Linked DNA regions of Kordia antarctica. The protein of the gene in region 1 interacts with the protein of each later gene in a pairwise test. Links are inferred from orthologs where the notes say so. Each region holds a gene or a part of one and is shown on either strand. Other genes may lie near its edges. The genes, in order: pepE and pepT.

Region 1 (10,665 bases):
TAAGTTCGCTCTTTCTGCTTCCGTAAAGTTATCCATTAAATATTCTTTTAATGATTCGTTTCCTTCTACATCTAATACTGCTTTTCCTTCGTTTTCTTTTTTGTAATCTTCATCATCTTCAGAAATATAATATACATAATTTTCACTTTCTGTGATACGAGTTCCTACTTGGTATTTTTTAACGCCTTCAATTCCTATGTCAACATAATCAGTTGTGTAAAACCAACCTCTCCAAAACCAGTCTAAATCGATTCCAGAAGCATCTTCCATTGTTCTAAAGAAATCTTCTGGACTTGGGTGTTTGAACATCCAACGTTGTGCGTAAGTTTTGAATGCGTGATCAAATGCTTTTGGTCCCATGATAGTTTCCCTCAAGATATTTAATCCTGTTGCTGGCTTTCCATAAGCGTTTGGTCCTAACTGATGTACATTTTCTGGATTTGACATGATTGGAGACAATCTATTTTGACTTCCTTTCATGTACGGAACAATTTTAGAAGGTTCTCCTCTACGTGAAGGATATTTTCCGCCGTTAGAAACCACAGATTCTGGATGCGCTTTTGCAAAATCTTGTTCTGCTAAGTATTGCATAAAAGTATCCAAACCTTCGTCCATCCAACCCCATTGACGCTCATCAGAGTTTACAATCATAGGGAAAAAGTTGTGTCCTACTTCGTGAATAATTACACTGATCATTCCAAATTTTACACGTTCAGAGTATTTTCCGTCTTCACTTGGACGTCCGTAATTCCAGCAAATCATAGGATATTCCATTCCTTGGTTTTTAGCGTGTACAGAAATTGCTTTGTGATATGGATATGTAAATGTATGATTTGAATATGTTTTTAATGTACTTGCTACAGCTTTCGTAGAATATTCTTCCCAAAGCGGATTTCCCTCTTTTGGATACATGGAAACTGCCATTACTTTTTTACCATTGATATCAACGGCTTGCATGTCCCAAATAAATTTACGCGAAGTTGCAAATGCAAAGTCTCTCACGTTTTCCGCGTAGAATTTCCATGTCTTCTTTTTTGTAGAAAAGTCTTTTTCAGCAGCTTTTGCTTCTGCCTGTGTTACAATGATTACTGGTTTATCGTATGATTCTAGCGCACGCTCATAACGCTTCATCATATCTTTGGTAAACACGTTTTTTCTATTCTGTAATTCGCCTGTTGCATCTAAAATGTGATCTGCAGGAACCGTAATATTTACTTCGTAGTTTCCAAATGGTAACGCAAATTCTCCACTTCCCCAAAACTGAAAATTTTGCCAACCTTCAACATCATTATAAACTGCCATTCTTGGGAAAAACTGAGCAATTACATAAGCGTAATTTCCATCTTTTTCAAAAAATTCATATCCTGAACGACCTCTGTTGGTTACATGATTATTAATATTATACCACCATTTGATGGAGAACGAAATTTTAGCTCCAGCTTTTAACGGTTGTGGCAAGTCAATACGCATCATTGTTTCGTTGATCGTAAATGACATTGGTCTTCCTTTTTCGTTTTTTATATAGTCAATATTAAAACCTCCGTCAAAAGGATCAACTACATAGCTTCCTACAAATTTTGAAGCTCTTTCTAAACGTGGAAAACTCGATCCATTTTTAAGTTTTGCTTGCGAATTTTTAGCGCGAACATTTTGATCAAGTTGAACCCAAAGGTACTCTAAATTGTCAGGGGAATTATTTGTATATGTAATGGTTTCAACACCATACATTTTCTTATTTTTATCATCAAGCTCAATATCTATTTCATAATCAGCCTGTTGCTGATAATATGCTGCTCCTGGCGCACCAGAACCAGTTCTGTACATGTTTGGAGTAGAGAATTCTTGATAGAGTTGTCTAAATTTATTGCTATTGATGTGTCCTTGGGGCTTCTTGTCTTCTTGGCTATCTTGAGCAAAAATAACGTTCGCTCCCATAATTAGAAAAGCGAAGATGTAGAGATGTTTACGTTTCATTTAGGTTTTTAAAATAGGTTTGTATTTTTCAGACCCTAAAAGTAGACATTTTGAATATTTTCTGTTAAAATTTTAACAAACCTTTATCGTTTTCTTTAACCAAAAGTAAACTTTTGCGCCGATCTGCTATTTTTACATGTACTAAATTCTGTTGATCTTCTTCTAATTCGTATAAAATAGTGTTTTCAATTTCGAGTGAATTTACCGCTGCAACACCACTAATCTCTAAGTAACAAATAGTGACATCATCTTCGTATTTTTTTCCGATAAAATCGAATGTTTTCAATTCGCCATTAACCCAAATTTTTAGTTTCTTATTGAGATACTTCTCCATTAACTGTTCTACTTCTTTGGTGTTTTTTTCGGTAGTCAGTTCTTCTTTTAGGTCGTAGCGCATTTCCAGTACTTTTTGAAAATCATCAATAAAGATGCGCGTTGTTATCTGTAAAGCTTTATCTATTTTGCTATGCTCAATGTTAATAACACTTACGTAGAATTTATGCGCTGTTACAAATGATAGTAGCGGAATAGCAACGAACAACACGAGTAGTTTTTGAATTTTCATTGAAGTATATAACTTTTATTTTTGTTGTTACAAAGATATTCAAAAAGCATTCCAAATTGCTCTTTTGTATTTTATTGCTCGATGAATTAGTCTTTTTTCTTGATAGATTCCAAAAACGTTTTACTTTGTTTCACCATAAAATCAATCATTAAAAATTCATTTTTCTCTGAAAAAATATCTTCCGAAGGCAATTGATCATCACAATAATATAAAAACGCGCTAATTTGATCTTTTGGTATGCCTAAATTATTCTCAAAAAACTCATCCTTATAACGATACCGTATTTCATTAAAACTTGTACGCTCATAAATAGCCTTTTCTTTTTCTCTATTTTTTCTTTTTCCTATGATAGAATTCAAAAGCATTCCCACAAGCCCGAGAATATTAGCACCTTGAAAATTTGCTTGCCCAAGCGCTTCATTTTTTACTTGCGAATAACGGTCAGAAGCAAATTGATAATCTTGATACTTAACAATTTGTTCTTCTTGAAAATCTAAAAATTTCTCTTGATTTTCAGGAGTAATCACAACTTCATCTAACTCTTCTACTTTCTCTTTTACCTCAACCACCAACCGATTATTTTTGATAATTTTATCTGTAATTACAATTTCCCTAATTGTATACTGAACAGAAGAAAAAACCAAAATATCATCTTTTTTAGCCAGGATTTCATATTCACCTTTATAATTTGTGCTTGTTCCTTTACTGGTTGTATTATTTACAACATTTACACCAACAACATTGACGTTTCTATAAATTACAGCACCACGTAAAATTTTCCGTTCGCTATCTTGCGCAAGCAATCCTATGGAAATAAAGAGACATACTAAGACTAATTTTTGTTTCATAAATGTTGTATTGTTGGTTAAAAAGTATGGTTGCAAATACGGCATAAAGAAATTAACAATTCTCCTTAAAAAAATGCCAACGTACATTAAAATTTTGTTAAAAACATTTAATCATTACTTTTACGTTTTAGTATACACATTAGCGCGTAAACATTATGAAAAATATCATCATTGCCAGTACATCAACTGTCCACGGAAGTGGCTACTTAGCCTATTTACTTAACAAACTTACTTCGTTTTATAAAGATACGGAAGAAATTCTATTTATTCCATATGCGCGTCCTGGTGGAATTACACATGATGAGTATACAGCTGTCGCTGGAAAAGCCTTTGAAAAGATTGGGAAAACAGTTCGTGGAATTCACGAGTTTGAAAATCCTGTGGAAGCAATTGCAAATGCAAAAGGTGTTTTTACAGGCGGCGGAAACACATTTTTATTAGTTTCTCAATTATATCAACATCAAGTGATGCAACCTTTGCGAGAAGCTATTTTTAACGGAACACCATATTTGGGCACAAGTGCAGGAAGTAATATTTGCGGACTTACCATGCAAACAACGAATGACATGCCAATAATATATCCGCCAAGTTTTAAAACATTAGGCGTTGTCTCATTCAACATAAATCCACATTATTTAGATCCGATTGAAGGTAGCAAACACATGGGAGAAACGCGTGAAACACGAATTAAAGAGTTTCATAAATTTAACACGCTTCCTGTTGTGGGAATACGAGAAGGAAGTTGGATTCGTGTCAAAGGTGAAAAAGTTACCTTAGAAGGCGAACACAGCGCACGGATTTTTGAGTACGAAAAAGATCCGTACGAACTAGAAACTGGTTCGGAAATAGTGTTTATAAAATAAAAAAAGTTGTCTGAAAAGTGTGAATTTCGTCAAACCGAACTTGATTCGGTTTCTCTTAATCATCGATAATCAGTGTTATGAGATTCTGAATCAAGTTCAGAATGACGCCTTTTATAGCTTTTGTGACAACTTCTTTACTTTTTTATTCTTTTTCAATAGTACACGGAAAATCTGTATAATTTGGATCGCAATGATCATAATGTGTTCCTGCTACTCTTCCGCCTCTTGCTTTTGATAAGTCAAATATTGAAACTTTTGTAAATTTCAACTTCTTCTTGAATTCTCTTTTTTTAATACGTTATATAATTTAAGTGATTAAGATGGCTCAATACAAAAATATTTTTCGACTTCTCAGTAGAATTTCCCCATAAAAAAAGCCGATTCAAATGAATCGGCTTTTTTAGAGCGAAAGACCAGGTTCGAACTGGCGACATTCAGCTTGGAAGGCTGACGCTCTACCAACTGAGCTACTTTCGCATAGCGGGTGCAAATATAGAAAAATACAAACACTTTTTCCTAATGTTTTTTTAGATTTTTTTCAAAAAATGATAGCCGAGCGCGTTAAATCCTTGATTATAATAGAACTTATGTGACGGAAAATTTTGCACATACGTATTCAATTCAATCGTAGTCACACCTTTTTCTTTCCCGTAGACTTCAATCCATTCAAATAATTGCTTCCCAATTCCTTTACTTCTGTACGCTTCATCAATATACACATGATCTGGTTCAAAGCTTTTTCCGCAATAATGCCGCGTTGTGCTCCACAAACCAAAACAACCAATCAATTGTTCGCTATCGTAAATTCCAAATGCTTCATAATGCTGTGTCAACATTTCGGCAAAACGAGCTTTTAGTAAATCCATCGGAACTTTTTGTTCGTTCATAATATCCAAATATGGTAAAATGATTTCCGCTTCTTCGCCTTTGAGTAATTTAAAAGTAACTTGCATTTTGTACTAATTTTATTCAAAATTAATTTATTTCTGTAAAACTCAACTCCAAAATTAATTATACTTTTGAATATTTAGATTAAATATTGTCATTATGCAAAACAACAATTTTACCATTAAAGAAATTCCTGCGACAACTGCATACGACGTTCGCCATCCTGTATTGCGTGAAGGAAAACCGTTAGATTCTTGCCATTTTGATGGAGATAATTTACCAACCACTTTTCACTTAGGATATTACACAAATGAACAATTAGTTGGCGTAGTTACGTTGTTAGAAAAAGAGCATGCAGAATTAACCGTTGAAAAGGCGTTTCAATTGCGTGGAATGGCAGTGTTGACCAATTTTCAAAAAAGAGGAATTGGTGATGCGTTGGTAAAAAAATCTGAAGAAATGATTCTCGCTCGTGGCGGAACATTTATTTGGATGAATGCACGTGAGATTGCGGTTCGTTTCTATGAAAAATTAGGCTATAAAAAACATGGCAATCCATTTTCTATTCCAAAAATTGGCCTGCATTTTGTAATGATTAAAATGTTATAACTAAAAATAGGAATTCTATTATGAAAAAAATTATTTTTCTCTTGCTTACGAGTACAAGTTTATTCGCGCAGCAAACTGAAATCACTTTTAAGAAAGATTTCGATTCGCCTGAAATTTTTCTGCAACTTCCTGAATTTAAAAACATCAACGTAAGAGATGTAGCGATTTCTCCAACGAATGATGAAATTTTCTTCACCTTAGATGCGCCAAAAAGTGCATTTAGAACCATTTTAACTTCCAAGAAGGTAAACGGTAAATGGACAGCTTTTGCAATTGCTTCTTTCTCCGGAAAATATCATGATATTGAGCCTGCTTTTTCTCCAGATGGAACACAGTTATTTTTCGCGTCTAAACGTCCAATAGGAACAGAAACTTCTCTGAAAAAAGACTACGATTTATGGGTTGTAACCAAAGAAAATGGCGAATGGAAAAACCCAACTCGATTGCCAGAAACCATCAATTCAGACAAAAACGAATATTATCCTTCAATTGCCAATAACGGAACGCTGTATTTTACCGCTGAACGCGATGATGCAAAAGGAAAAGAAGACATTTACAAAAGTGAATTTAAAAACGGAACGTATCAAACACCTGAAAGTTTAGGTGAAGGCGTAAATACAAAAACATATGAATACAATGCATATGTGAGTCCTGATGAATCGTTTATCATTTTTGGTTCGTACGGACGAAAAGGAAGTCTAGGAAAAGGCGATTTATACATTAGTTTTAACAAAAATAATACGTGGCAAGAAGCTGTTCATTTAGGAAAATTAATTAATTCCGATCAAATAGATTATTGTCCGTTTGTTTCTTTTGACAAGAAATATTTCTTCTTTACAAGTGAAAAAAGCACGATTCAGACTTCGTATGATACTTTATCAATAGAAGCCTTAAAAAAAGTTATCAATACAGGAAGTAATGGAACTTCAAAAATTTACTATCTTCCGTTTGAAAAATTACTAAAATCAATTCGACTTGAATAGATCAAACTTCATGAAGCTTTTCGGACTTGGAACTGTTGCACTTTATAGTTTCCCAAGCATGGCTTTTAATACACAAAAATCAGACACATTGGAACTTATCGGAAAAGGAAATCCAACCGTATTTGGCAACGGGTTTTCCTTGCGAAAAGAAGCCTATGATGCGTTTGTAAAAATGACCGCTGCCGCTGCAAAAGACGGAATTGAGATTCATCCAGTTTCAAGCTATCGGAATTACGCACATCAAAACCGAATTTGGGAACGCAAGTACAAACGGTTTACAAAGCAAGGTTTATCGCCTATAAAAGCAATTGAAAAAATTATAGCATATTCTACGATTCCAGGAACTTCCAGACATCATTGGGCAACCGATATTGATATTATTGACAAAAGCGCTTCGTATAGTGGCGATGTGTTAGTTCCTGAAAAATTTCACGGCGACGGACCATTTTGCAAACTTCGCGAATGGTTGGAAACGAATGCAAATACGTATGATTTTTATATTGTATATACTGATGATGCACATAGAAAAGGTTTTGAGTACGAACCTTGGCATTATAGTTACGCGCCATTATCAAAACCGATGTTAAAGGAATATCGCAAGTTAGATATTAAAAAAATGTTGCAAGCTGAAAAATTAATGGGAAGTGAGCATTTCGACGAAAATTTTATCAATTCATATATAAAAGAGAACATTTTGGATATTAATCCTGAACTTTTGTAACAATAACAATTCAATCTAAGAATTACTAAATGTTTATTGAATGTTTTTCTTTTTCCGCAGTATAGAAAAGGTTTTGCGTTAAGAATTTTCGAATCCTTGGAGAAAATTTAGCAAAAGTTTTTCGGTTTTAGTTTTCCAAAGAGAAAACTAAAAATACCTCTGGAAAAAGCGCATTTTCTTTTGTTGATGCCTGTACTGAACTTGATTCAGTATCTATTGTGCGAGCAAAGAAAATGAAAATCTAAGCCTAAAAATGATGTATTTTAGTTACTAATTTACTTAGGAAGTCTAAGTTTGTATTTTGAAATTATTACAACAGATACATTTTATCACAGCATTTTTGTATTTTTAAAACATAAAGAAATAGCATGAGAGGAAATAAATTAAAAATTCGATTGTTGATTGGACTAGCAATTGTAGCATTTGCTTTTTTTAAGAAATGTGGCAGTCAAGAACGAAATGAATATACAAATCGTGTACAAACGATCAATATGACTACGGATGAAGAAATTAAACTAGGTTTTGCAAACCGTGATGCGATGGCGCAACAACATGGCGGTTTGTACCCTGATGCTGGCGCGCAAGCACGTGTTGATATGATTGGAGAAAAGTTAGTGAACATGAGTATGGCAAAACAATCTGACTACAAATTTGAATTTCATTTGCTTGCCGATACCAGAGCTATTAACGCTTTTGCATTGCCTGGCGGGCAAATTTTTATTACGCATGCTTTATATAGTAAACTCGATGACAACCAACTAGCAGGTGTTTTGGGTCATGAAATTGGACATGTTTTGGGAAGACATTCCGCAGAACGTATTGCTGAAACTGATTTTTGGAAAACGATTTCAACTGGCGCTAATGTTGGTGCTGATATGGGAAATTTGGTTGGTGGCTACGCACAAAACACTTTATTACAAAATGGTCGTGAAGACGAATTGGAAAGTGACGATTTAGGTGTTTTATTGATGATAAATTCTGGCTACGATCCAAAAGCAATGATTGATGTGATGAAAATTTTAAAATCTGCCGCAGGACCAAATAGAGTTCCAGAGTTTCAAAGCACGCATCCAGATCCAGAAAATAGAATTGCTAAGATTAAGGAAGCGATTGCTAAGTATAAGCAGTAGGTTTTTGGGTTTGAAATGCTAAATGTTGAATTTTAAATTTTAAATGTGAAAGTGCCTAATTTTCAGCTTTTGGCTATTTGTCTTTAGCTTTTGCCTCTTAATCCTGTGGAACGTCATTGCGAAAGTTTTAGAAAAACTTGAAGCAATCTGTTTCTCTACATCCAGTATTTGGTCTTTGGTCTTTGGTCTTTGGTCTTTGGTCTTTGGTCTTTGGTCTTTGGTCTTTGGTCTTTGGTCTTAAAATAAATATTTTTTAAATTTATAATTCAACATTCATAATTTAAAATTATTAAACCTCCAACACTACCATCATGACGGTAAAACAGTAACGTTTCTCTTTTTTTTATTTATATCTTGTTGATTATTATTAACTTAATTATACAACCATGAAAAAAAAGACGAATTACTTACAATTAAACAAGAAACAAATTAGTATTTTAAATCAATCATCGGTAACTGGCGGAAGAGGTCATTCGAGTCAGTGTCCAGTTGTAACCGTACAAATCACACGATGCTACGGAGCCAATCAATGTCAGAAATGGCCTAGTCAAGATTAATATTAAAATACTGCATAAAAAAAAAGCCGTTTCCTTCCAGAAACGGCTTTTTTATAGGTAATCTTGCATTCTTATTTTGAAGCTGCTGTCAATACTTTTTTAACGTCTGTTGCTTTTGATTGTTCTGCGTAATCAATAGCAGTATGTCCGTCTTTATCTTTTGTATCAAATTTCGCACCACTTTTCAATAATAAAGAAGCTATTTTAGTTCTGTTGTAACGTGCTGCATACATTAATGGTGTTTTTCCGTTAGATGTTTTGTTTACGTTTTCTCCGAATTCGATCATTTTTTTAACTGTATCAAAATCGCCTTTTGCAATTGCAATACAAAATGAATTTACCTTGACTACTTTTGTTATCGTAATTTCAGATGTGTTCGTAGTTTCGTTGTTTCCTTCAGTTGCGTTTGCCGTTGTGAATGAAGCTCCTACTATAAGAGCGATCATAAAAATTGTTTTTTTCATACTAATTGATGTTTTTTAATTGATGATTGATATTTTTTGATTTTTGTAATTTGATTACACCTAAGAGACGACGCTACACAAAAAACGTTGCACGCTTTTTTCATTTATAACACTTTCTTAACTATTCAGCCATAAATCTGTTAAAGCCATCTTAAAAAATAGAAAAGTGTTAACAGTTTATATAGAAAATTTTAAGAAGTCGTTAGTATTGTATTTTTAGTGTTTCTACGAAAAAAGCAGTGTTTTATTATGAATATGATAAACCTTTGGTAAAAAGATTGGTTTTTAAGGTTCAGGTTGTTATTATGTAATGAAATACGCTTATTTTTATTTTTTTAAATCAATTTATCTCGAATGAATAAGAAAGTTATTTTAATGATTTTGGATGGATGGGGAAAATCGCCCAATCCAAAAGTTTCTGCTATTGCCAACGCAAATGTTCCATTTATCGACAGTTTATATACCAAATACCCGAACGCCAATTTGCTAACTGACGGAATGAATGTTGGTTTGCCAGAAGGTCAAATGGGAAACAGCGAAGTTGGACATATGAATTTAGGCGCAGGACGTATTGTGTATCAAGATTTAGCCAAAATCAACTTAGCCATTCAGAATAATACGTTGAAAGATGAAGTTGTTTTAAAAGAAGCTTTGCAACATGCAAAAACGCATAACAAAGCAGTTCATTTTTTAGGTTTGGTTTCTAATGGTGGCGTACATTCGCACATCAGTCATTTAGAAAGTTTAGTCAATATAGCAAACGATCATAATGTAGAAAATGTCTTTGTGCATGCATTTACAGATGGAAGAGATGTTGATCCAAAATCTGGAATAGAATTTATTGAACGTACAGAAAACTTCTGTGCAGAAAATAATGCAAAACTAGCAACAATTACAGGTCGTTATTATGCAATGGATAGAGATAAACGTTGGGAACGCGTGAAATTAGTATATGATGCTTTAGTGAACGGAAAAGGAACGTTGAGCACAAATGCTACAGAAAGTATCCAAGAAAATTATGATGCTGATATTACAGATGAATTCATAAAACCCATCATTTTAA
Region 2 (10,829 bases), 3.5 Mb from region 1 along the record:
ATACAAAAAGATATGAGAATTTCAAACTGCATAAGAAAGCAATATTAAGGAAAACTCAAATTATTACAATCTTTTTTATATATTTATTTCCTAACTAACAATTAACATATGAAAACCATTGGTATGTACTTAGCCATTTTTGGGATTGGCTCCATTATTTTATCTTTTATGAATATGCAATTTACACTTTTGATGTGGATTGATAATTGGGGAGAAACCACAGGATGGGCAATTAGAATTGGTATGACCTTTGTAGGCGCAATTTTGTTTTTTATCGGTTTGAGTCAACAAGAAGCAGATCATCATGAACGATAAGTATTTATTAAAAAGTCCAATGAACTTCGTTGTTTATTGGGCTTTTTTTATGTGTTATAGCAGTTATTCTTCACCTTTTCCAATGCTTTCGGAAATGTAGTTGTCATAAAGTTAAGATGTTCATCAAGGACATCTATTTCAACAGTAAGTGTGTTGCTTTCTGTTCCTTCAGTAAGTGTATAAGTTTCCGTGGCTCCGGACCATTTTTTTGTTTCATCATCAATAGGTTGTTCCTTTCCATTTAACACATTTCCGATATGCTTAAACATCATAATTTTATTTGGAATATGTGTTTCGATGCTACTGTAAATACCACTTTGATCTGGAGCAAGGAATACTACTTTACTGCCTTCTTCCCAATTTTCGGTAATTGCATAAGAGCCTTCAAAGAATACGCTGACCCAGTCGCGATAGGAACGCTCGTTCCAGAGTGCTTTCCATATCTTGGTTTTCTCTGCCTTAATATCTATTGAAAATTGTAATCTATTAATCATTGAAATGTGTTTGTTGTTTATTTCACCAGCAATTTATATGCGATTTATAAATTAAAGCCAACGATGTGTATGGAAAGTTACGAGTTTAATATTTGGCAGTAGCGCAAAAGTGATACGTTTTATAAATGATTATGAGTATATTTTAATGTTCTGTTGGTAGTGTTTATATAAGCGTCACAAAAATCTGACCAAGTAAAAAAGTCTATGTATTTGTAATTAACTTTATCTTTTATCCAAGTTCCACTTCTTGCTTCGGCAGTTAAGGAATCAAGTATTATTTTGTGTTCTTTGCTGATTTTATCATTGGGAAACGGTTTAGATTTACCATCAAATCTCCTTAACTCATTGAAAAATGGTGAACTTTCAATTTGATCAATAAGTTCTTCAAATTCTTCTTTTTCAAATTTTAATGTAACAATTTGGGTATAATCACTTTCAAACCCATTATGCGAAATATCATCATCTTGGATTACTTCAATATTTACAGGTAGCTTAATAAACAATTCTTTTTCAATTGATTTCAATCTAGCTTCTTGATTACTGCAACCAAACAGAAAGAATCCTATAATCATGAATGTTGATATATGTAGTACTCTAATCATTGTTTATAATGCATATATCTTAAACTACAATTCTTGTAAAATTCGCTTGTTAATCTCTTTAATCAATTTTGGACCTTCATAAATAAATCCTGTGTAGAGTTGAACTAAATCTGCACCAGCTTCTAGTTTTTCTAATGCATCTTCTGCTGAGTGAATTCCTCCAACGCCAATGATTGGAAACGCTTTGTTGCTTTTTTCTGCTAGAAATCGAATCACTTCCGTAGAACGATTTGTGAGTGGTTTTCCACTTAATCCGCCCATTTCACCTTTGGCTTCCGATTGCAAACCTTCACGCGAAATTGTTGTGTTTGTAGCAATTACGCCAGCAATTTTAGTTTCCGCAATAATTTCTATGATATCTTCCAGTTGTTCGTTGGTTAAATCGGGTGCAATTTTTAGTAGAATTGGCTTCGGAGCATCTTTCGCATTGTTCATCGTTTGCAAGGTTGTCAGTAACTTTGTCAACGGTTCTTTGTCTTGCAACGCACGTAAATTTGGAGTATTGGGCGAACTTACATTTACTACAAAGTAATCTACATGCGGAAATAACGCTTCAAAACAAATTTTGTAATCTTCAACAGCACTTTCGTTTGGCGTGGTTTTATTCTTCCCGATGTTTCCACCAATTAATACACCTTTGTTTTTCTTTAAACGTGTCACAGCTTCATGAACGCCACCATTGTTGAATCCCATTCGGTTTATAATTGCTTCATCTTGCTTTAAGCGAAACAACCGTTTTTTAGGGTTTCCAATTTGTGGTTTTGGCGTCAACGTTCCTATTTCAATAAAACCAAAACCAAAGTTTGAGAGCTCATTGTAGAGTTTGGCATCTTTATCAAATCCGGCAGCTAAACCCACAGGATTTTTAAAGGTTAATCCAAAAACAGTTCGTTCTAAACGTTTGTCATTCACAACATACATTCCTCTGAAAAGACTTCTCATGAAAGGAATTTTAGAAAGTGTTCTAATTAATGAAAAGGTAAAGTGATGTACTTTTTCAGGATCAAAAAGAAACAGTATAGGTTTTACGAGGAATTGGTACATGTTGTATTGTTTGTGCAAAAATAATGTAATTTATAGAAGTGAAATCTTTTCAAGTATTATTTTATTTTAGTTTTGTCCGATAAAAGATATAAGACCGCTACGCTTCTAGAGTCTAGAACAAAGACTTTGTGCTAACTATTTGATTTTTATTTTCGTTTTCTTTGCTCGCACAAAGAAAAGAAACAAAAGAAAGTGCGCTTTTCCAGAGGTATTTTTAGTTTTTCTTTTTGAAAAAAACTAAAACCGCATGAATTTTTCTAAATTTTCTCCAAGGATTCGAAAATTCTTAACGAAAAATCCCTGCTATACTGCGGAAAAGACAAAAAAACACTCTGAAACTTTATATCAAACTCAGGTTAAATAATTTTATTTAAAACATGTTCTTTTTCAAATCGCCAACAAATTCTTGATATTTCTATTTTAAAAAAAACAAAAAAAGACTCCAAATTATGGAGCCTTTTTAATAATTTTAAAGTGTATTGTATTTTATAAAGATAAACTTAATCTTGCAAAAACGTGTCTTCCGTTTGTTCCAAATTGTGTAGAACGTCTAGAATACAAGAATCTTCCGCTTGATTGAAAAGCTGGATCAGATTGATCTGGATATACATCTAATAAGTTGTTTGCTCCCAACGTTAGTTTTAGGCTTTCGCTTACGCTGTATCCAAAACTTAAGTCTGTAACAATTTTACCAGCATAGATTCTTTCTACAGTAGGATCCGTATTGTTTGTAGCTTCTTCTACTTCACCGAAGTAACTGTTTCTTAAAAAGATGTTCCACTTATCTCCTATTTTAAGGTTGTGCGATAAGTTTCCTTTCGTTCTTGGAACTGCTGCTTCTAAATACAATCTGCTTGTGTTATCAAAATATGTATCCGATAATCCTGCATTTGATATTGCAGTCGGAACTTTTACTTCTTCAACAGTCGTTTTTGATAATGTAAATGATAATGTGTTTGTCAGTTTTAAATTGTCTGACAACGTTGCTTTATGATCTACAACAATATCAATACCTTTTGTTTGTGTATCCACAGAGTTTGCAAAGAATGCCGCTTGACTTGCATTTGCTTGCGCGAATAAACTTGCTAGTTCTGCATTTCCATTCGCGTCAAACTGACCTGTTAAGATAGCTCTGTCATCAATGTTTATTAGATAACCATCTATTGTTAACTTTAAATTTGCGTTTGGAATTTTAGCAGTAAATCCTAACGTAAATCCAGTAGAAGTTTCTTCTTTTAATTCCTCAATTCCTAATAATCGTGCAACACGAGATGTGTTTGAGAAAATTCCAACTTCATTAGGAACTCCGTTTACGAATAATGTAGACGTTGAGTTGTAATGAATTTGGTGTAATGAAGGTGCTCTAAATCCTGTTTGAAATCCTGCTCTAATATTTATATTGTCAGTTGCTTTCAATCTAGTAGCTAATTTGAAATTTACTGTACTTCCAAAATCTGAAAAGTCTTCAAAACGAATTGCTGCTGCAACCATAAAAGATTCCGTAAAATCTGCTTCTACATCAATGTATCCAGCAATAGAGTTTCTGAATGCATTTACTTCATTTTCTGGCTTGAATCCAGGAAATACTTGAATTCCTCCTGGTCTACTACTACCAAAGAAATCTGTTGGCACTACTGAGTTTGGATCTGTAGGATCATGAATGTTTCCTAATGTATTGTATTGTGCATATGAGTTTTCTTCTCCAGCGACAATTGCGTAGTTTTCTACTCTGTATTCTGCTCCAAAAGCGACGTTGAATCCAGCGAAAATGTCTTCATAATATTTATTAAGATCCACATTACTTGTGTTTTCACTGTAATTGAATCCTCCTGCATCTGCTTCAAATGGTGTTGAGTTTGCTAAAGATGCATTGTTAGAGTTACTAATTCTGTATAAGAATGAATTCTTTCCAAAGTTATTGCTAAAATCTACATTCCAGTCTCCTAATTTTCCTCTAATTCCAACTGCAATTGCTTTGTCAGTTATGTTTGAATTAATTTCTGGTAAGAAACCATTTATATAAGCTGGCGTGTACGCTCTACTTTGATATGGCAATCTGTAGAATCCTGCCGCATTTCCATTTTTGTATCCAATACCTCCAAAAGCATAGAAGTCTAAATCTTCTCCTAAAGGAATTTCCATGTTTCCAAAAAACTGTGCGCCTCTAAGTTCAGATTGTCCAACTCTCATATTATAATCACTACGTTGTTGTCCTCTAGCAGCTAATTCACTGTCTGTTACATCAGCACCTAATATGGTTCTAAGTTCTGCTTGTGTTTCCGATCCTGTTAAGGTAATTCCGGCAGCACCCGCAAAGTTAAAAATATCAGTAAAGTCATTATCTAATAATAAAGAAGTATCATAACCTGCAGCATCAGCAACTCTTTCAATAGAGTTATACGCATTGAATATTTGTCCTTGCCATTCTTGCATTCTATTCGTTGCACCTCTAAAATTGAAGTTTCCAGTAAAGTTAATAAATCCACCTTCGTCTCCAATTGGAAGCCCATAGTTTACACCAACATTCACTTTTTCTCCATCAATATTCTCATCTGGTCCGCTTTCGCTTGTAAAATTAGCTCCAGCAGTTAAACTTAATTGAAGTTTGTTAGTGTCTTTCTTTAAAACGATATTGATCACTCCTGCAATGGCATCAGAACCATATTGTGCAGCAGCTCCATCTCTTAAAATTTCAATTCTATCAATTGCATTAGATGGTATTGAGGATAAATCGGTACCAACACTACCTCTACCAAATGTACCATTTACATTTACTAAAGCCGTTTTGTGTCTTCTTTTTCCATTGATTAAAACCAATACTTGGTCTGGTCCTAAACCTCTTAATGATGCAGGCGCAATGTGGTCTGTTCCATCAGAAATAGATTGTGGATTCGATGAAAAAGAAGGTGCCGCATAGTTTAGAATTTCTGTAACAGTAATTTGTGGCGATCTTTCTTTTAATTCATTAACATCCAATATATCTACTGGTACAGCTGTGTCAGTCGCTGTTCTGTTAGCATTACGAGATCCAATAAGTACAACTTCATCAAGACCAAGTCCTGATACCATTGTTACATTAACTGTGTTTCCGTTTACGGTTACTTCCTGAGTTTCATAACCAACATAGGAGAATACTAAAATAGCTCCTTGTTTAGCGTCAATTTTGTAATTTCCATCAAAATCAGAAATTGCACCTTTGGTAGTTCCTTTGACTACAATAGAAACTCCTAGCAACGGAGTTGAAGTGTCATCTGTCACTGTTCCAGCGACTTGAGCATAAGAAAATGTTGAAAACAAGAGTGTTGTCAACATCAAAATGAAGTAATTTTTTATCATATTATTGGTTTTTATAGTTCTGGGAATTTAACTTATTTTTTCTTAACAAAGACAAAAAATGAAATTTTATCTTAAACTATTGTTAAATTGATATCAATTTCGCCTATTTCGTTCATTATAATAAAAATAATAGCCCAACACTTTATGAATATTGAGAAATCAATTACTTTTGAAGAAAAAGAGCACATATGCAACATATTATAGATAGATTTATTAGTTATGTAACGATTGACACAGAATCTGATGAAACTTCAGAAACGACACCAAGTACAGCAAAACAATGGGATTTAGCGAATTTATTAGTAGATGAATTAAATAAAATTGGACTCTCCGAAGTAACTATTGACGATAACGCTTACATTATGGCAACCTTGCCTAGTAATGTAGCGCATGAAGTTCCTACGATTGGTTTTGTGTCACATATTGATACTTCTCCAGATTTTACTGGCGCAAATGTAAAACCGCAAATTGTGCATAATTATGACGGAAAAGATATCGTTTTAAATGCTGAACAGAATATTGTGCTTTCGCCTGATTATTTTGAAGATTTATTATTATATAAAGGACAAACCTTAATTACTACTGACGGAACAACGTTGCTTGGCGCAGATGATAAAGCTGGAGTTTGCGAAATTGTTTCTGCAATGGAATACCTCATCAATCATCCAGAAATAAAACATGGAAAAATTCGTATTGGCTTTACGCCAGATGAAGAAATTGGTCGTGGCGCACACAAGTTTGATGTAGCAAAGTTTGGTGCAGATTGGGCGTATACAATGGACGGAAGCGAAATTGGCGAGTTGGAATATGAAAATTTTAATGCAGCAAGCGCAAAAATTGCTATTAAAGGTAAAATCGTTCATCCAGGATATGCCAAAGGAAAAATGATCAATTCTATTTTAATTGCGAATGAAATTATGAATGCATTGCCGCCACATGATGTTCCGCAAGAAACTTCGGGTCGTGAAGGATTTTATCATTTGCATACTATAAAAGGTAGTGTGGAAGAAGCTTCGTTGGAATATATTGTGAGAGATCATGACAAAGATAAGTTTGAAGCACGAAAAGAGTTAATTGGCAAGATTGCCGAAGATATTAACAGTCGGTATACATACGATCCTGTAACATTGGTTATGAAAGATCAATATTACAATATGAAAGAAAAGGTTGAACCTGTTTTTCACATTGTAGATATTGCTGAAGAAGCTATGAAAGCAGTAGGAATTACACCAATTATCAAACCAATTCGTGGAGGAACTGACGGTTCGCAGTTATCATTTATGGGTTTACCGTGTCCAAATATTTTTGCTGGCGGACATAATTTTCACGGACGTTATGAATATGTTCCGGTAGAAAGTATATTAAGTGCTATTGAAGTGATTGTGAAAATTACGGAATTGACTGCTGAGAAGTATAAAAAGTAATTTTCATGAAAAAATACGCTTCCGCAGAAGAATACATTGCTAGTTTCCCTGAATGGGCAGCTAAACTGCATGTATTGCGAAATATTGTGCTGAAAAATTCTGCTGTTAAAGAAACGATCAAATGGAATATTCCTGTGTTTACAGTTGATGGAAAGAATATTTTAGGTTTGAGTGCTTTTAAATCGCATGTTGGATTATGGTTTTACCAAGGTGCTTTATTGAAAGATGAAGCAAACCTTTTGGTAAATGCGCAAGAAGGAAAAACACAAGCCATGCGACATTGGAAATTTACAGTAGCTGATATAATTCCAGAAGATTTAGTGAAAGTTTATATTGACGAAGCTGTACAATATCAAATAGATGGAAAAACAGTTGTCATGAAAAAAGATACTTCGATTGTGATTTCTAACGAATTGAAAGTTGCTTTTGAAGCGGACAAAAAGTTAGAAACTGCTTTTGAAAAATTATCAAATTACAAACAAAAAGAATACGCTGAATATATAAGTACTGCAAAAAGAGTTGCGACTAAAGAAAGTAGACTCAAAAAAATAATTCCTATGATTTTGGAGGGTAAAGGTTTGAATGATTCATATCGATAATTGACTTTTAAAATTTTATAAAAACAAAAAAGCATCGTTTTCACGATGCTTTTTTTATGCTATAAAAGCTTGTATTATTTTTTTGCAGGAAGCGTATTGATTTTTACGGATGCTTCCGCAGAAAGTGCAGCGCGTTCAAATTTAATTTTCCCTGCTAAAGTTTCAATAATGCAAGTGTTGTCTTTATCATTAAGCTCAACAATTTTTCCATGTATTCCACTTTTGGTAATCACACGATCACCTTTTTTGATGGATACCATGAAATTCTTTTCTTTTTTTTGTCGTTTAATGCTTGGTGCTAGTATAAAAAAGTATACTACAACAACCATTAATAATAACGGTATAAATTGACTTAACTCTCCCATTAATATTTATTGATGATTGTGTCCTTCGTGCCCTGCTTGAGTTGAACCCGTTTTTACTTCAGTTCCATTTTTTGCACCAGCAGCTTTTTGAGCTTCTTGTTGTGCTTTCATTCTAGCATCTCTTTCTACTTTTGCTTTTGCTCTTTTAGCTTCTAACTCTGGGCTAGGCGTTGCAAATGCTTTGATATTAACACGTGCTGAACCTGTTTCAGTGTTAGCCGTTACCGTAACAGTATTTGTTTTAAGGTTTGGCTTGTTTGTAGAGTTGTACTTTACTGTAAACTGTCCTTCAGCTCCTGGTGCGATAGGTTGTTTTGGCCAATCGTTAGGAACAGTACATCCACAACTTCCTTTAATTCCTGAAATTAATAAAGGTGCAGTTCCAGTGTTTGTAAACTTAAAAGTAGTTTCCACTTGGTCACCTTCATTGATAGTTCCAAAGTCATGCTCTGTTTTTTCAAATGTCATTGCTGCAAAGTTTTTTGCTACTGCATCTCTTTGTGCTGCTTGTGCAACATTTTCGCTATTTACTTTTTTTGTTGCATCGTCTTTACATGATGTGAATAAGACAAGCGACATAGCTCCTAATAATAAAAATCCTTTTCTGATCATAGTACTTAAAATTTTGAATGGTAAATTTAATAATTGTTTTCGTTACATCAAACCGCGACCGATTTTATTTAACTTATTTTCTTTTTTATACTCTTTAATTAATTTGTCTAAAATTCCGTTTACAAACATACTACTTTTCGACGTAGAATATTCTTTTGCGAGCTCAATATATTCATTTATCGTGACTTTTGCAGGGATTGAAGGAAATTTTAAGAATTCGCAAATCGCCATTTTAAGCAAAATTAAATCTAAATTGGCAATTCTATCTTTATCCCAATTAGGTGTTTTTCCTTGAATTTCAGTCGTTAACATATCATCATTTAAGACTGTTTTCGTAAATAAATCCTTCACAAACTCCCTATCTTCATCATCTTTATACAATTCAGGAAGAAAAATTCGCTCTTTTCCGGGCTTGCATTGTTTGATCGATTTCAAAATCAAAGTGTTGACAACTGGCAAATCATCAAGCCATGTTAATTTTTGATCTTCAAAATATTCGTATAATTTTTCATTTGGCGCAATTACCTCTGAGAACAATTTAGCTAAAAACGCACGATCATCGGCATATGTAGTTTCTTCAGAAGCCATATATTCTTTATATACGTCGCTCGCTAACATTGCATCAAATATTACACGGATATATTCGCCGTTCAATTCCCAATCGTTTAATTTACGATTCTGAATAGCAGTTTTTAAATTTACATTGTGAACTAAATGTTGAATAATAGCGTTTTGAATAAACTTCTTATTTGGATTTTTTTCCGCAGAAGTTGCTAAATATTTCTTTTGAGAAAGCGCCAATTGTTTTTGTGCCAACTCATTTAGTTTAACAAATAAGTCTAGTGTCAGCATATGTAAATCATGCATATTCGCTATACTCATATTGATAAACTTCAATTCTTTATCAACTTGGTCACTCTGTGACTGTGATAATGCATAAATGGATTGCATTACTTTAACTCGAATATGTCTTCTTGTTAGCATCTAAATAAGAACTTTAATTTTTGAAAATGAAAGGCAAAAAGATCAACTCCTTTCGCCCCGCAAAAATATAATTATTTTAAAAGAATGCTACTATTTATTCGCTTCTTTTTTTCTAGTTTCAATTCTATCCAATGCAATGCTCAAAGCAGCGTTGTGTGTGGTGGAATTATTTTCTTCTGAATGTTTAAATATTTCCAAAGTAGTATTGTAAATATTTTCTGTTTTACGCATGATTTCCGCCTTGCCATATCCTTCCAATTCAGCGTAAACATTGATAATTCCGCCAGCGTTGATTAAGAAATCTGGTGCGTATGCAATTCCTCTATCTTTTAATAGTGCTCCGTGTTTTACTTCGTCTTGCAACTGATTGTTTGCAGCTCCGGCAATTACGTGTGCTTTCAATTTATAAATACTACTATCATTTATAGTAGCTCCTAAAGCACATGGTGCATACACATCCATTTCTTCCGCATAAATATCTTTACCTCTGTAAATTTTTGCTCCGTAGGTTTTGCTTACGGCTTGCAAACGTTCTTCATTAATGTCAGCGATAATTACTTTTGCGCCTTCATTTGATAAATGGGCAACCAATGCTTCTCCAACATGTCCAATTCCTTGTACATATACTACTTTATCTTCTAAAACATCGGAACCAAATTTATATTTCGCAGCAGCTTTCATTCCCATAAAAACGCCGTATGCTGTAATTGGTGATGGATTTCCTGCGCCACCTTTAGATTCTGAAATTCCAGTTACGTATGGTGTTACTTCTCTTACGATGTCCATATCAGCGGTTTCCATTCCAACATCTTCAGCTGTGATATAGCGTCCGCTTAATGAATTTACAAACTCACCAAACTTTCGCATTAATGCGGGTGTTTTTTGTGTTTTTGCATTTCCAATAATTACGGCTTTTCCTCCACCAAGATTCAATCCAGTAATGGCGGCTTTAAAAGTCATTCCGCGTGATAAGCGAAGCGCATCATTTAAAGCTTCCCATTCATTATTATATTGCCACATTCTAGTTCCGCCTAAAGCAGGTCCTAAAACTGTG

The links.
Region 2: the proteins of pepE (region 1) and pepT interact in binary tests that used the Escherichia coli proteins (3 or more experiments, as listed by UniProt). The link is inferred for Kordia antarctica from one-to-one orthologs.

The regions. Positions count from the first base shown.
Region 1 is NZ_CP019288.1:4,571,961-4,582,625, reverse strand. Bases 2,571-5,396 are described here. They hold pepE (dipeptidase PepE), read left to right. Parts: upstream 2,571-3,542; coding sequence 3,543-4,250; downstream 4,251-5,396. Other genes in these bases: IMCC3317_RS19210 (GNAT family N-acetyltransferase), read left to right, coding at 5,298-5,396; IMCC3317_RS19215 (GNAT family N-acetyltransferase), read right to left, coding at 4,778-5,203; IMCC3317_RS23805 (hypothetical protein), read right to left, coding at 4,393-4,518; IMCC3317_RS19230 (carboxypeptidase-like regulatory domain-containing protein), read right to left, coding at 2,626-3,387. Outside these bases: IMCC3317_RS19240 (M1 family metallopeptidase), read right to left, coding at 1-1,974; IMCC3317_RS19235 (DUF6702 family protein), read right to left, coding at 2,039-2,539; more of IMCC3317_RS19210, read left to right, coding at 5,397-5,747; IMCC3317_RS19205 (TolB family protein), read left to right, coding at 5,768-6,730; IMCC3317_RS19200 (M15 family metallopeptidase), read left to right, coding at 6,723-7,451; IMCC3317_RS19195 (M48 family metalloprotease), read left to right, coding at 7,820-8,581; IMCC3317_RS19190 (hypothetical protein), read left to right, coding at 8,968-9,138; IMCC3317_RS19185 (ankyrin repeat domain-containing protein), read right to left, coding at 9,210-9,602; gpmI (2,3-bisphosphoglycerate-independent phosphoglycerate mutase), read left to right, coding at 9,957-10,665. UniProt on the Escherichia coli protein: Hydrolyzes dipeptides containing N-terminal aspartate residues. May play a role in allowing the cell to use peptide aspartate to spare carbon otherwise required for the synthesis of the aspartate family of amino acids.
Region 2 is NZ_CP019288.1:1,101,760-1,112,588, forward strand. The notes cover bases 5,108-8,097. They hold pepT (peptidase T), read left to right. Parts: upstream 5,108-5,979; coding sequence 5,980-7,215; downstream 7,216-8,097. Other genes in these bases: IMCC3317_RS04315 (TonB-dependent receptor), read right to left, coding at 5,108-5,791; IMCC3317_RS04325 (YdeI/OmpD-associated family protein), read left to right, coding at 7,221-7,814; yajC (preprotein translocase subunit YajC), read right to left, coding at 7,889-8,097. In the rest of the region: IMCC3317_RS04290 (LysE family translocator), read right to left, coding at 1-32; IMCC3317_RS04295 (hypothetical protein), read left to right, coding at 109-315; IMCC3317_RS04300 (hypothetical protein), read right to left, coding at 363-809; IMCC3317_RS04305 (hypothetical protein), read right to left, coding at 929-1,411; IMCC3317_RS04310 (quinone-dependent dihydroorotate dehydrogenase), read right to left, coding at 1,436-2,455; more of IMCC3317_RS04315, read right to left, coding at 2,942-5,107; more of yajC, read right to left, coding at 8,098-8,179; IMCC3317_RS04335 (DUF1573 domain-containing protein), read right to left, coding at 8,186-8,791; transcription antitermination factor NusB, read right to left, coding at 8,834-9,775; IMCC3317_RS04345 (Glu/Leu/Phe/Val family dehydrogenase), read right to left, coding at 9,866-10,829. UniProt on the Escherichia coli protein: Cleaves the N-terminal amino acid of tripeptides.